Linked DNA regions of Rhodopseudomonas palustris HaA2. The protein of the gene in region 1 interacts with the protein of each later gene in a pairwise test. Links are inferred from orthologs where the notes say so. Each region holds a gene or a part of one and is shown on either strand. Other genes may lie near its edges.

What was found. The genes of interacting proteins can lie anywhere in the genome.
Region 2: the proteins of grxD (region 1) and RPB_RS02725 interact in binary tests that used the Escherichia coli proteins (3 or more experiments, as listed by UniProt). The link is inferred for Rhodopseudomonas palustris HaA2 from one-to-one orthologs.

Annotation. Positions count from the first base shown.
Region 1 is NC_007778.1:4,239,175-4,244,797, forward strand. What follows is about bases 1,555-4,403. They hold grxD (Grx4 family monothiol glutaredoxin), read right to left. Parts: upstream 3,218-4,403; coding sequence 2,891-3,217; downstream 1,555-2,890. Other genes in these bases: RPB_RS18670 (serine hydrolase domain-containing protein), read right to left, coding at 1,555-2,299; RPB_RS18675 (O-acetyl-ADP-ribose deacetylase), read right to left, coding at 2,352-2,894; egtB (ergothioneine biosynthesis protein EgtB), read left to right, coding at 3,518-4,403. In the rest of the region: RPB_RS18660 (threonine aldolase family protein), read left to right, coding at 1-357; more of RPB_RS18670, read right to left, coding at 1,010-1,554; more of egtB, read left to right, coding at 4,404-4,765; egtD (L-histidine N(alpha)-methyltransferase), read left to right, coding at 4,812-5,623. UniProt on the Escherichia coli protein: Monothiol glutaredoxin involved in the biogenesis of iron-sulfur clusters.
Region 2 is NC_007778.1:602,555-606,793, forward strand. The notes cover bases 1-2,852. They hold RPB_RS02725 (BolA family protein), read right to left. Parts: upstream 1,636-2,852; coding sequence 1,366-1,635; downstream 1-1,365. Other genes in these bases: aroB (3-dehydroquinate synthase), read left to right, coding at 1-7; RPB_RS02720 (HlyC/CorC family transporter), read left to right, coding at 22-1,347; RPB_RS02730 (J domain-containing protein), read left to right, coding at 1,740-2,387; RPB_RS02735 (DedA family protein), read right to left, coding at 2,408-2,852. In the rest of the region: more of RPB_RS02735, read right to left, coding at 2,853-3,034; cobaltochelatase subunit CobS, read left to right, coding at 3,318-4,239. UniProt on the Escherichia coli protein: Transcriptional regulator that plays an important role in general stress response. Has many effects on cell morphology, cell growth and cell division. Acts by regulating the transcription of many genes, including dacA (PBP-5), dacC (PBP-6), ampC and mreB.

The sequences.
Region 1 (5,623 bases):
AAGCAGCGGCTCGGCGGTTCGATGCGGCAGGCCGGAATCATCGCCGCCGCCTGCCACTACGCGCTCGATCATCACGTCGAACGCCTGGCGGAGGATCACGCCAACGCCCGCGCGCTGGCCGCAGGGCTGGCGCAGATCGCCGGCGTCGATGTGCAGCAGCCGCACACCAATCTGGTGTTCTTCCGGCCCGACGGCGCGGGCGTTGCCGGCGACGCGATGGTCGCCGAGCTGCGGCAGCGCGGCGTGCTGCTGGCGATGATGGACGGCCGGATCCGCGCCTGCACCCATCTCGACGTCAGCGCCGCGATGATCGACGAGACGCTGGCGCTGGTGCGCGAGATCGTGCGCAAGGCCTGAACGAAAAACGCGCGCCGCTCGGAGAGCAGCGCGCGTCGATGACTTCGTTTTCACACGCGCCGCCGAGAGCGGCGTGTGAGCACCGTCACAGGCAGAGGCGAACGCCGGCGGCGTTGACGACGCAGGCGCCCGGGCGGCCACCGCCGCGAACGCGGCCACGATCGCCCCGGCCACGCCCCCGACCACGGTCATAGCCGCGACCACGGCCGCGGCCGCGGCCGCGATCGCCACGATCACCGCGCTGCGCGAACGCTTCCGAGGTGGTTGCACCGGTGATCAAAGCGGTCGCGCCGACGAGGCTGAAACAATAGATGCTGGTCAAAATTGCAGCCGCGAGCACGCGCGACACGAGGCTTTTGCGACCGGGTTGTCTGTAGGTCATGAGATTCCTTTCCATATAGGGCGGCGACGGTGGGCCCAAATTGTCACAGGGTCAATTCGAAACCCACCACTCGGTTCAATGCTGATTGCAGGAACTTGCTCGCGGCGGCGTCAGGCCCCGCCGCGTGCAGTGCGATCCAGGTGTCGCAGTGGAGAAATGCGCAACGATCGAAACAGCCGTCGCGCCCGCGTCACAACGATGCGGGCGTGATATCCCGGCCGTTCGGCGCGGAACCGGATTCCCGACGGACGCCGGAGCGCCGGCACGCGCTCAGTTCGCCAGCGCCTCGTAGACCAGCTTCTTGAGCTCGCGCTGCACCGGCTGGCGCTGCGACGGGGTCTGCTCCATCAGCACGAAGAACATCTCCTGCTTCGGATCGACCACGAAGTAACAGCCGCTGGCGCCGTCCCATTTCAACTCGCCGAGTGAACCCGGCGGCGGTGGCTTGGCGTTGCCGGGGTCGGTGCGCACGGCGAGACCGTAGCCGTAGCCGAAGCCGTCGCCGGGGAAATAGAAATGATCGCGCGCGATGCCGGAGCTGGGACCGATGTGATCGGTGGTCATCGCCTTGAAGGCGGCTTCGCTGAGATAGCGCTTGCCGTCGAGTTCGCCCTTGTGCAGCAGCATCCGCACGAAGCGGATCACGTCCGACGGGGTCGAGGTCAGGCCGCCACCGCCCGACTCCCATTTCTTGACGATGTCCGGCCGGCTCGGCCGGCCGACGCGAAAATCGGCATCGTTCGGCATCGGCTGCGCCATCCGCGCCTTCTGCCCGTCTTCGGGCAGATAATAGCGCGTGTCCTTCATGCCGAGCGGGTCGAACAGCTTCTCCTTTTGATACTCATAGAACGATTTGCCCGCTGCCACTTCGATGACACGGCCGAGCACTTCGTAGGAATTGCCGTAGTCCCACAGCGTGCCGGGCTGCTCCTGCAGCGGCACTTTCGCGATCCGCTCGGCGAATTCGGCGTTGCTCGGATCGCCGTCGTAGATCTTCGCCGCCGCGATCGCCTTGCGCACCAGATTGTCGCCGTAGAAGCCGTAAGTGATGCCCGAGGTGTGCAACAGCAAATCGCTGATCTTGATCGGCCGCTTCAGCGTCTCGAAATCGAGATATTTTTCGCCGTCGTCGCGCTTCTTCTCGACGCCGACCTTGGTGTCGGCGAAGGCCGGAATGTACTTCGCCACCGGATCGTCGAGCTTCAGCTTGCCGTCGTCGACCAGCATCATCACCGCGACGGCGGTGAACGGCTTGGTCAGCGACGCCAGCCGGAAGATGGTGTCGTCGGTCATCGGCGCCTTGGTGGCGACGTCGCGCACGCCGAAATGCTTGTGGTAGACCGGCTTGCCGCGCTGCTCGATATACACCACCGCGCCGGGGATCTTGCCCTCGGCGATGATGCCGTTGAAGAACGCGTCGATGCGCTCGAGCTTGGGTTGGGAGAACTGCGCGCCCGGCGGCGGGTCGAAGGTTCCTTCCGCGGCGGCAGGGCCGGACGCCTGAACGGCGAACGCGACCAGCGCTCCGGCCAACAGCGTCCGCACGGCATGACGCAACATCATCAGTCTTCCTCCCGATTGTGACGGGACGGATGGTAACGCTCGCGTGCCGCTAATCAAGAGCCGCCGCCAGCGCGGCGCGGTGCAAAGCGGCGCTCGGTTCGGAGAAACAGCAGAACACCACGCGATCGACCGGCGCCGCGGTGCGTAGCGCGTCGATGCAGGCGGCGACCGCGATCGGCGCGGCACGTTCGGGGGGAAAGCCGTAGACGCCGGTGGAGATCGCCGAAAACGCGATCGAAGCGAGGCCGTGCTGCCGGCAGAGTTGCAGCGCGCGGCGATAGCAGGAGGCGAGCGCTTCGTCCTCGCCCGACCGGCCGCCGTGCCAGACCGGGCCGACCGCATGGATCACATGGCGCGCCGGCAGATCGTAGCCCAAGGTGATCTTGGCATCGCCGGTGGCACAGCCGCCGAGCTTGCGACACGCGGCCAGCAATTGCGGCCCCGCGGCGCGGTGGATCGCGCCGTCGACGCCGCCGCCGCCCAGCAGCGAGCCGTTGGCGGCGTTGACGATCGCGTCGACCGCGAGCGTCGTGATGTCGGCGACGACGACCTCACAGGTCGCCGTCCCGCACCGGCGTGCGAAAATGCTCAGGCCGCGGCCTTGATGCCCTTGTCGGTGAACAGCTTCTGCAATTCGCCGGCCTGGAACATTTCGCGGACGATGTCGCAACCGCCGACGAATTCGCCCTTCACATAGAGCTGCGGAATCGTCGGCCAGTTCGAGAATTGCTTGATGCCGTCGCGCAGCTCGGCGTTTTCCAGCACGTTGTGGCCCTTATAGGCGACGCCGATGTGATCGAGGATCTGCACCACCTGACCCGAAAAGCCGCACTGCGGAAACTGCGGCGTGCCCTTCATGAACAGCACGACGTCGTTGGCCTTCACTTCGTTGTCGATGAATTGCTCGATGCTCATGGCGGATCCTTTTGCGGCGCGGCCGGCTGACCACCAGCGGCCGGGTCGAATGCTCATATATGTAGCCCGAAAACGTTTCGCAGCCCAAGTAAAATGCCCGACAGGCCGGCTGAGGTGCTGATTTGGCTCAACAATCGGAGCGGCGGGGCGCGGCGACCCGCCCGGCTCCCGCGGCGGCGTCCCGGCGCGGATTGTACGGCTGCGGCCTTACATCCCTGAAACGAGCGCCTATGTCCGAAACTGTGGAACCGCTGCCGGACAGCGGCGTTTTTCTTCAAACCGGAGTTGCTCGTGCCGAATATGTCCTCCGCCGCAGCCACTGTGGTCGATTCTGCTGCTTCCGCCGACACCGCAGCCCCTGCTCCGGCCGATCGCCTCGCCGCGGCCTATCGCGCCGTCCGTGACGAGACCGAGCGCCGCGCGGCGCCGCTGGGCCCTGAAGATCAGGTGGTGCAGTCGATGCCGGACGCCAGCCCGGCGAAATGGCACCGCGCGCATACGACGTGGTTCTTCGAGCAGTTCCTGCTCGGCCCGCACAAGCCCGGCTACCAGGTCTTCCACCCCGACTACGCCTTCCTGTTCAATTCCTATTACGTCTCCGCCGGCCCGCGGCACACCCGCGCGGCGCGCGGGCTGCTGACCCGGCCGGGCGCCGACGACGTCACCGCCTATCGGCGCGCGGTCGATGAGGCGATGCTCGGGCTGTTCGCCGAGGCCGACGACGCGACGCTGGCCCGGCTCGCGCCGCTGGTCGAGGTCGGGCTGAATCACGAACAGCAGCATCAGGAATTGCTGCTGACCGACATCCTGCACGCCTTCGCGCAGAACCCGATTCCGCCGGCCTACGATCCGGCCTGGACGCTCTCCGCCGCCGACCGCAGCGGCGACGGCTGGGTCGATCTGCCCGAAGGCATCCATGCGATCGGCCATACCGGCGACAGCTTCCATTTCGACAACGAGAAGCCGGCGCATCGCGCGCTGGTCGGGCCGGTGAAACTCGCCCGCCACCTCGTCACCAACGCCGAGTGGCTGCAATTCATGGCCGACGGCGGCTATCGCACGCCAACGCTGTGGCTGATGGACGGCTTTGCGAGCTGCGAACGCGAGGGCTGGGAAGCGCCGGGTCACTGGCGTCAGGTCGACGGCGAGTGGACCATCATGACGCTCGGCGGGCTGCAGCGCATCGATCCCGACGCGCCGGTCTGCCATATCAGCTATTACGAGGCCGATGCGTTCGCGCGCTGGGCCGGCAGGCATCTGCCGACCGAGATGGAATGGGAAGTGGCGGCGCGCGCCGGGCAATTGAACGACGCCTTCGGCCTGGTCTGGCAATGGACCCGCAGCGCCTATGCGCCCTATCCGGGCTATCGCGCCATCGAAGGCGCGCTCGGCGAATACAACGGCAAGTTCATGGTCAACCAACTGGTGCTGCGCGGCTCGTCCTGCGTAACACCGGCCGATCACAGCCGTATCACCTATCGCAACTTCTTCTATCCGCACCACCGCTGGCAGTTCACCGGACTCCGGCTCGCCGATTACGACAGCTGAGCAATTCGCAACAAGACGCGCCGCGCGCGCATCCGGGAGACCGCCCATGAATATGCACGTCGCCGTGCACGCGCGAGCGCATCAGCTCGACGCGCCGACCCGAACCTTCGCGGCCGACGTGCTGGACGGCCTGTCGCGGCCGCAGAAGTCGCTGTCGCCGAAATACTTCTACGACGACGCCGGCTCCGAGCTGTTCGTCGAGATCACCAAGCTGCCGGAATACTACCCGACCCGCACCGAGCTCGGCATCCTGCGCGACCGCGCGGGCGAGATCGCCGCGCTGATTCCGCCGAACGCCGCCATCGTCGAATTCGGCGCCGGCGCCACCACCAAGATCCGGCTGCTGCTCGCCGCCCACGCGGTCGCGGCCTATGTGCCGGTCGACATTTCCGGCGATTTCATCACCGCGCAGGCCGAAGCGCTGCGTGGTGACTTCCCCGACCTCGCGATCCATCCGGTGGCTGCCGACTTCACCGAGCCTTTCGCGCTGCCCGAGGCGGTGCGCGATCTGCCGAAGGTCGGCTTCTTTCCGGGCTCGACGCTCGGCAATTTCGAGCCGCAGGACGCCGCCCGCTTCCTGAACAGCGCCCGCGACATTCTGGGCGACGGCGCGCGGCTGATCATCGGCGTCGATCTGGAAAAGGACGAGCGGCTGGTGGTGCCGGCCTATGACGATGCCGCCGGCGTCACCGCGAAATTCAATCTCAACGTGCTGCAGAGGATCAACCGCGAGCTCGGCGGCGACGTCGACCTGTCGGCGTTCACACATCGCGCGATCTACAATCGCGACCTCCACCGCATCGAGATGCATCTGGTCAGCCTGCGCGACCAGAGCGTGCGCATCCTCGGCGAGGACAT
Region 2 (4,239 bases), 3.6 Mb from region 1 along the record:
ATCGTGAGCGAGCGCGAGATCATGGACTGGGTGACGTCCGGTATCGTCATCGCCTGTCTGTTCGGCTCGGCGTTCTTCTCCGCCAGCGAGACCGCACTGACCGCGGCCTCGCGCGCCAACATGATGCGGCTGGCGAAGCAGGGCAGCCGCAACGCCGGCATCGTCGGCCGGCTGCTGGCGACGCGCGAGCGGATGATCGGCGCGCTGCTGCTCGGCAACAACATCTTCAACATCGGCGCCTCGGCGCTGGCGACCGGCCTGTTCACGGCCTGGTTCGGCGAGTTCGGCGTGCTCTACGCCACCGCGGTGATGACCGCGCTGGTGGTGATCTTTGCCGAGGTGCTGCCCAAGACCGTCGCCATCAACGCGCCGGATCGTTTCGCGCTGCTGGTCGCCAAGCCGATGCGGCTGATGGTGCTGGTGCTCGGCCCGCTGCTCACGGTGATCGAGGCGCTGGTCCGCGTGCTGATGCGGCTGCTCGGCATCAAGGTCGGCGCGCATCAGTCGCTGCTGTCGGCGACCGAGCGGCTGCGCGGCGCGGTCGAACTGATCCATCACGAAGGCGGCGTCGCCAAGCACGACCGCGACATGTTCGGCGGCCTGCTCGATCTCAGCGAATTGCAGGTCTCCGACGTGATGGTCCACCGCACCGAGATGGTGATGGTCAACGCCGACCTGCCGCCGGAGGAACTGGTTCGCGAGGTGCTGGCCACCGAGTACACCCGGATTCCGCTGTGGCGCGAGAAGCCGGAGAACATCATCGGCGTGCTGCACGCCAAGGATCTGCTGCGGGCGATGCGCGCCGCCGACGGTGACGCCGGCAAGATCGACGTCAACAAGATCGCGCTGCCGCCGTGGTTCGTGCCGGAGATGCGGCTGGTGTCGGAGCAGCTCAAGGCGTTCCGCTCGCGCAAGACCCACTTCGCGCTGGTGGTCGACGAATACGGCGAAGTCGAAGGCATGGTGACGCTCGAGGACATCCTCGAGGAAATCGTCGGCGACATCTCCGACGAGCACGACGTCGTGGTCGCCGGCGTTCGCACCCAGCCGGACGGCTCGGTCGTGGTGGATGGTTCGGTGCCGATCCGCGATCTCAATCGCGCGATGGACTGGAATCTGCCGGACGAGGAAGCCACCACGATCGCCGGCCTGGTGATCCACGAGGCGCGCTCGATCCCGGTGCGGGGCCAGAGCTTCACCTTCCACGGCTTCCGCTTCCGGGTGCTGCGCCGCGAGCGCAATCGCATCACCGCGCTGCGCATCGTCCCCGTGCTGCGCGAGACAGAAGCCGAGCTCGCCGACAAGAAGTCCGGGAAGATCGCGCGCATCGGCGGCCCCGCGGCGTGAGCCGCGGGCGCGCCTCCCTTACGCTTCGCCCGGCGCCCTGGCCTTCAGCGCCAGCGCGTGGACGCCGCCCGAAAGTTCCGCCGCCAGCAATTCGTTGACCATGCGGTGGCGATCGATACGGCTCTTGCCGGCGAATGCGCCCGACACGATATTCACCCGGAAATGCGACTCGCTGCGGCCGGAATGGCCCGCATGACCTTCATGAAGGTTGGATTCGTCGATCACCTCGAGGCTTTCCGGCGTGAAAGCTTCGCGCAACTTCTGTGTGAGACTGTCCTTGACGCCCATGGTCCGACCGATCGTTGGTTCGCCGCCTGCTCACACCATCAACCCGGGGCTTGCTGATAATGTCAAGACTTGAAGCTCGGCCCGAGGCGTAGTCAAAGTCACGCATGGCAATCGACTCGTCCAAATTCTTCGACAAGATCCGCGTCAAGCCGACCAAGGCCGCGGCGGCGAAGGAGGCTGCGCGCGAACAGGTGATCATGTGCGACGCGCCGGGCTGCGCCAATCGCGGCGCGCATCGCGCCCCGAAGGGCCGCGGGCTGGAGAAGGATTACTGGCACTTCTGCCTGAATCACGTCCGCGAATACAATCAGGGCTACAATTTCTTCGAGGGTATGAATGCCGACGCGGTGGCGCGCTATCAGAAGGACGCGCTGACCGGCCATCGCCCGACCTGGAAGATGGGCCAGAACGGCGCCAAGAGCCGGACCAAGAACCCCGAGGATCTCGCGGGCGCCGCCGATCCGTTCAACGTCATCAACGAGTTCAACGGCCGCAGCCGCTGGCGGCGCGGGCCCGATCCGTCGGCCGAGCAGACCAAGTCGGAGCCGCGCAAGGTGTTCAACGCCGAGCGCAAGGCGCTGCAGGTGATGGGGCTCGACAGCGACGCGACGCTCGAAGTCGTCAAGGCGAAGTACAAGGCGCTGGTCAAGCAGCATCATCCCGACGCCAATGGCGGCGACCGCTCGACCGAGGATCGCCTGATCGAGATCATCAAGGCGTATAATTACTTGAAGACGGTGGTGCGGACCTGACCGCGGCGGCGGCCGGCTCGTCAGGTCGCCTGCGCCTTACCCCGCCGTCGCCGCCACAGCAGCCAGCCAGCTAGAACGACCACGCCGGCCACGCCCGCGACCACCGGCAGCCAGTGATGCCATCGGCCGTGCGCCTGCTCCAGCGCGGTGGCGGCGACGACGCCGGGCAACACATGCGCCGGCGCCCAAAGCAGGATCGCCGGGATGTTGATCGCGAAGAACCGCGCCGGCGGCATCTGCAGCGCGCCGGCGGTGATCGGCACGAAGGCGCGAATCGGCGGCACGAAGCGGGCGAACAACACCGCCCAGCCGCCGAATCTCACGAAGAACGCCTCGGCGCGCGCCACCAGCTCGGGATAGCGCGCCATCGGCCATGCCGACAGGATGCGCCGCTGCTGGCGATGTCCGATCCAGTAGGCGGCGCCGTCGCCGAGCGCGGCCCCGGCCGCCGCCGCCGCGAGCACGCCGACCAGATCGAGCTGGCCGCCCGGAATCAGCGCGCTCAGCGCCAGGATGATGGTCGAGCCCGGCACCAATGTGCCCAGCACCGGCACCGCCTCCAGCAGCGCGGCCGTGAACAGCGTCAGATAGGCCAGCTCGCGATGGGCGGAGGCGAAGGCGATCAGGGCATCGAGAACGGCGTTCACGCAGGGCCTCGCAGCGCGAAAGGAGCGGTGGCGGCAGTCTACGGCAATGCGCCTGCGGAATCGTTGCGCGTTCCGCGGGCAAGCCGATCCCGATCGGCCTCCGGTTTCGCAGGGCAGCCTTCCAAAAACCGAGTCTCGTGCCTATCTCAATGAAACATCGGCGGAACTTTGATCATACGGCGGGCTTCTGCGGATCGCGGCGGTCTGCTAGGTTTAAATCCGCACTCAACCGCATCCACCACATAGATCGGGTTTCGGGCGCGTCCGGGACCACGGAGGATTGATGACCGCCGCCACGACCAAAGCCCAGGAGATCACCGGCCTGCCCGACATGAAGGTGTCGGTCCGCCAGGTCTTCGGCATCGACAGCGACCTCGAAGTTCCCGCCTTTTCCGAGGCCGATCCGCATGTGCCCGATGTCGACAGCGACTATCGCTTCGACCGCGCCACCACGCTCGCGATTCTCGCCGGCTTCGCCCGCAATCGCCGCGTCATGGTGACGGGCTTCCACGGCACCGGCAAATCGACCCATATCGAGCAGGTTGCGGCCCGGCTGAACTGGCCCTGCGTCCGCGTCAATCTCGACAGCCACATCAGCCGCATCGATCTGGTCGGCAAGGACTCGATCGTGGTCCGCGACGGCAAGCAGGTCACCGAATTCCGCGACGGCATCCTGCCCTGGGCGTTGCAGCACAATGTGGCATTGGTGTTCGACGAATACGATGCCGGCCGCCCCGACGTGATGTTCGTGATCCAGCGCGTGCTGGAAGTCTCCGGCCGGCTGACGCTGCTCGACCAGAACAAGGTGATCAAGCCGCATCCGGCGTTCCGGCTGTTCGCCACCGCCAACACCATCGGCCTGGGTGATACCTCGGGCCTGTATCACGGCACGCAGCAGATCAACCAGGGCCAGATGGACCGCTGGTCGATCGTCACCACGCTGAACTATCTGCCGCACGACGAGGAAGTCGAGATCGTGCTCGCCAAGGCCAAGCACTATCGCAACCCGGAAGGGCGCGACATCGTCAACAAGATGGTGCGGCTCGCCGATCTCACCCGCAACGCCTTCGCCAACGGCGACCTGTCGACGGTGATGAGCCCGCGCACGGTGATCACCTGGTCGGAGAACGCCGAGATCTTCGGCGACATCGGCTTCGCGTTCCGCGTCACCTTCCTCAACAAATGCGACGAGCTGGAGCGCCCGC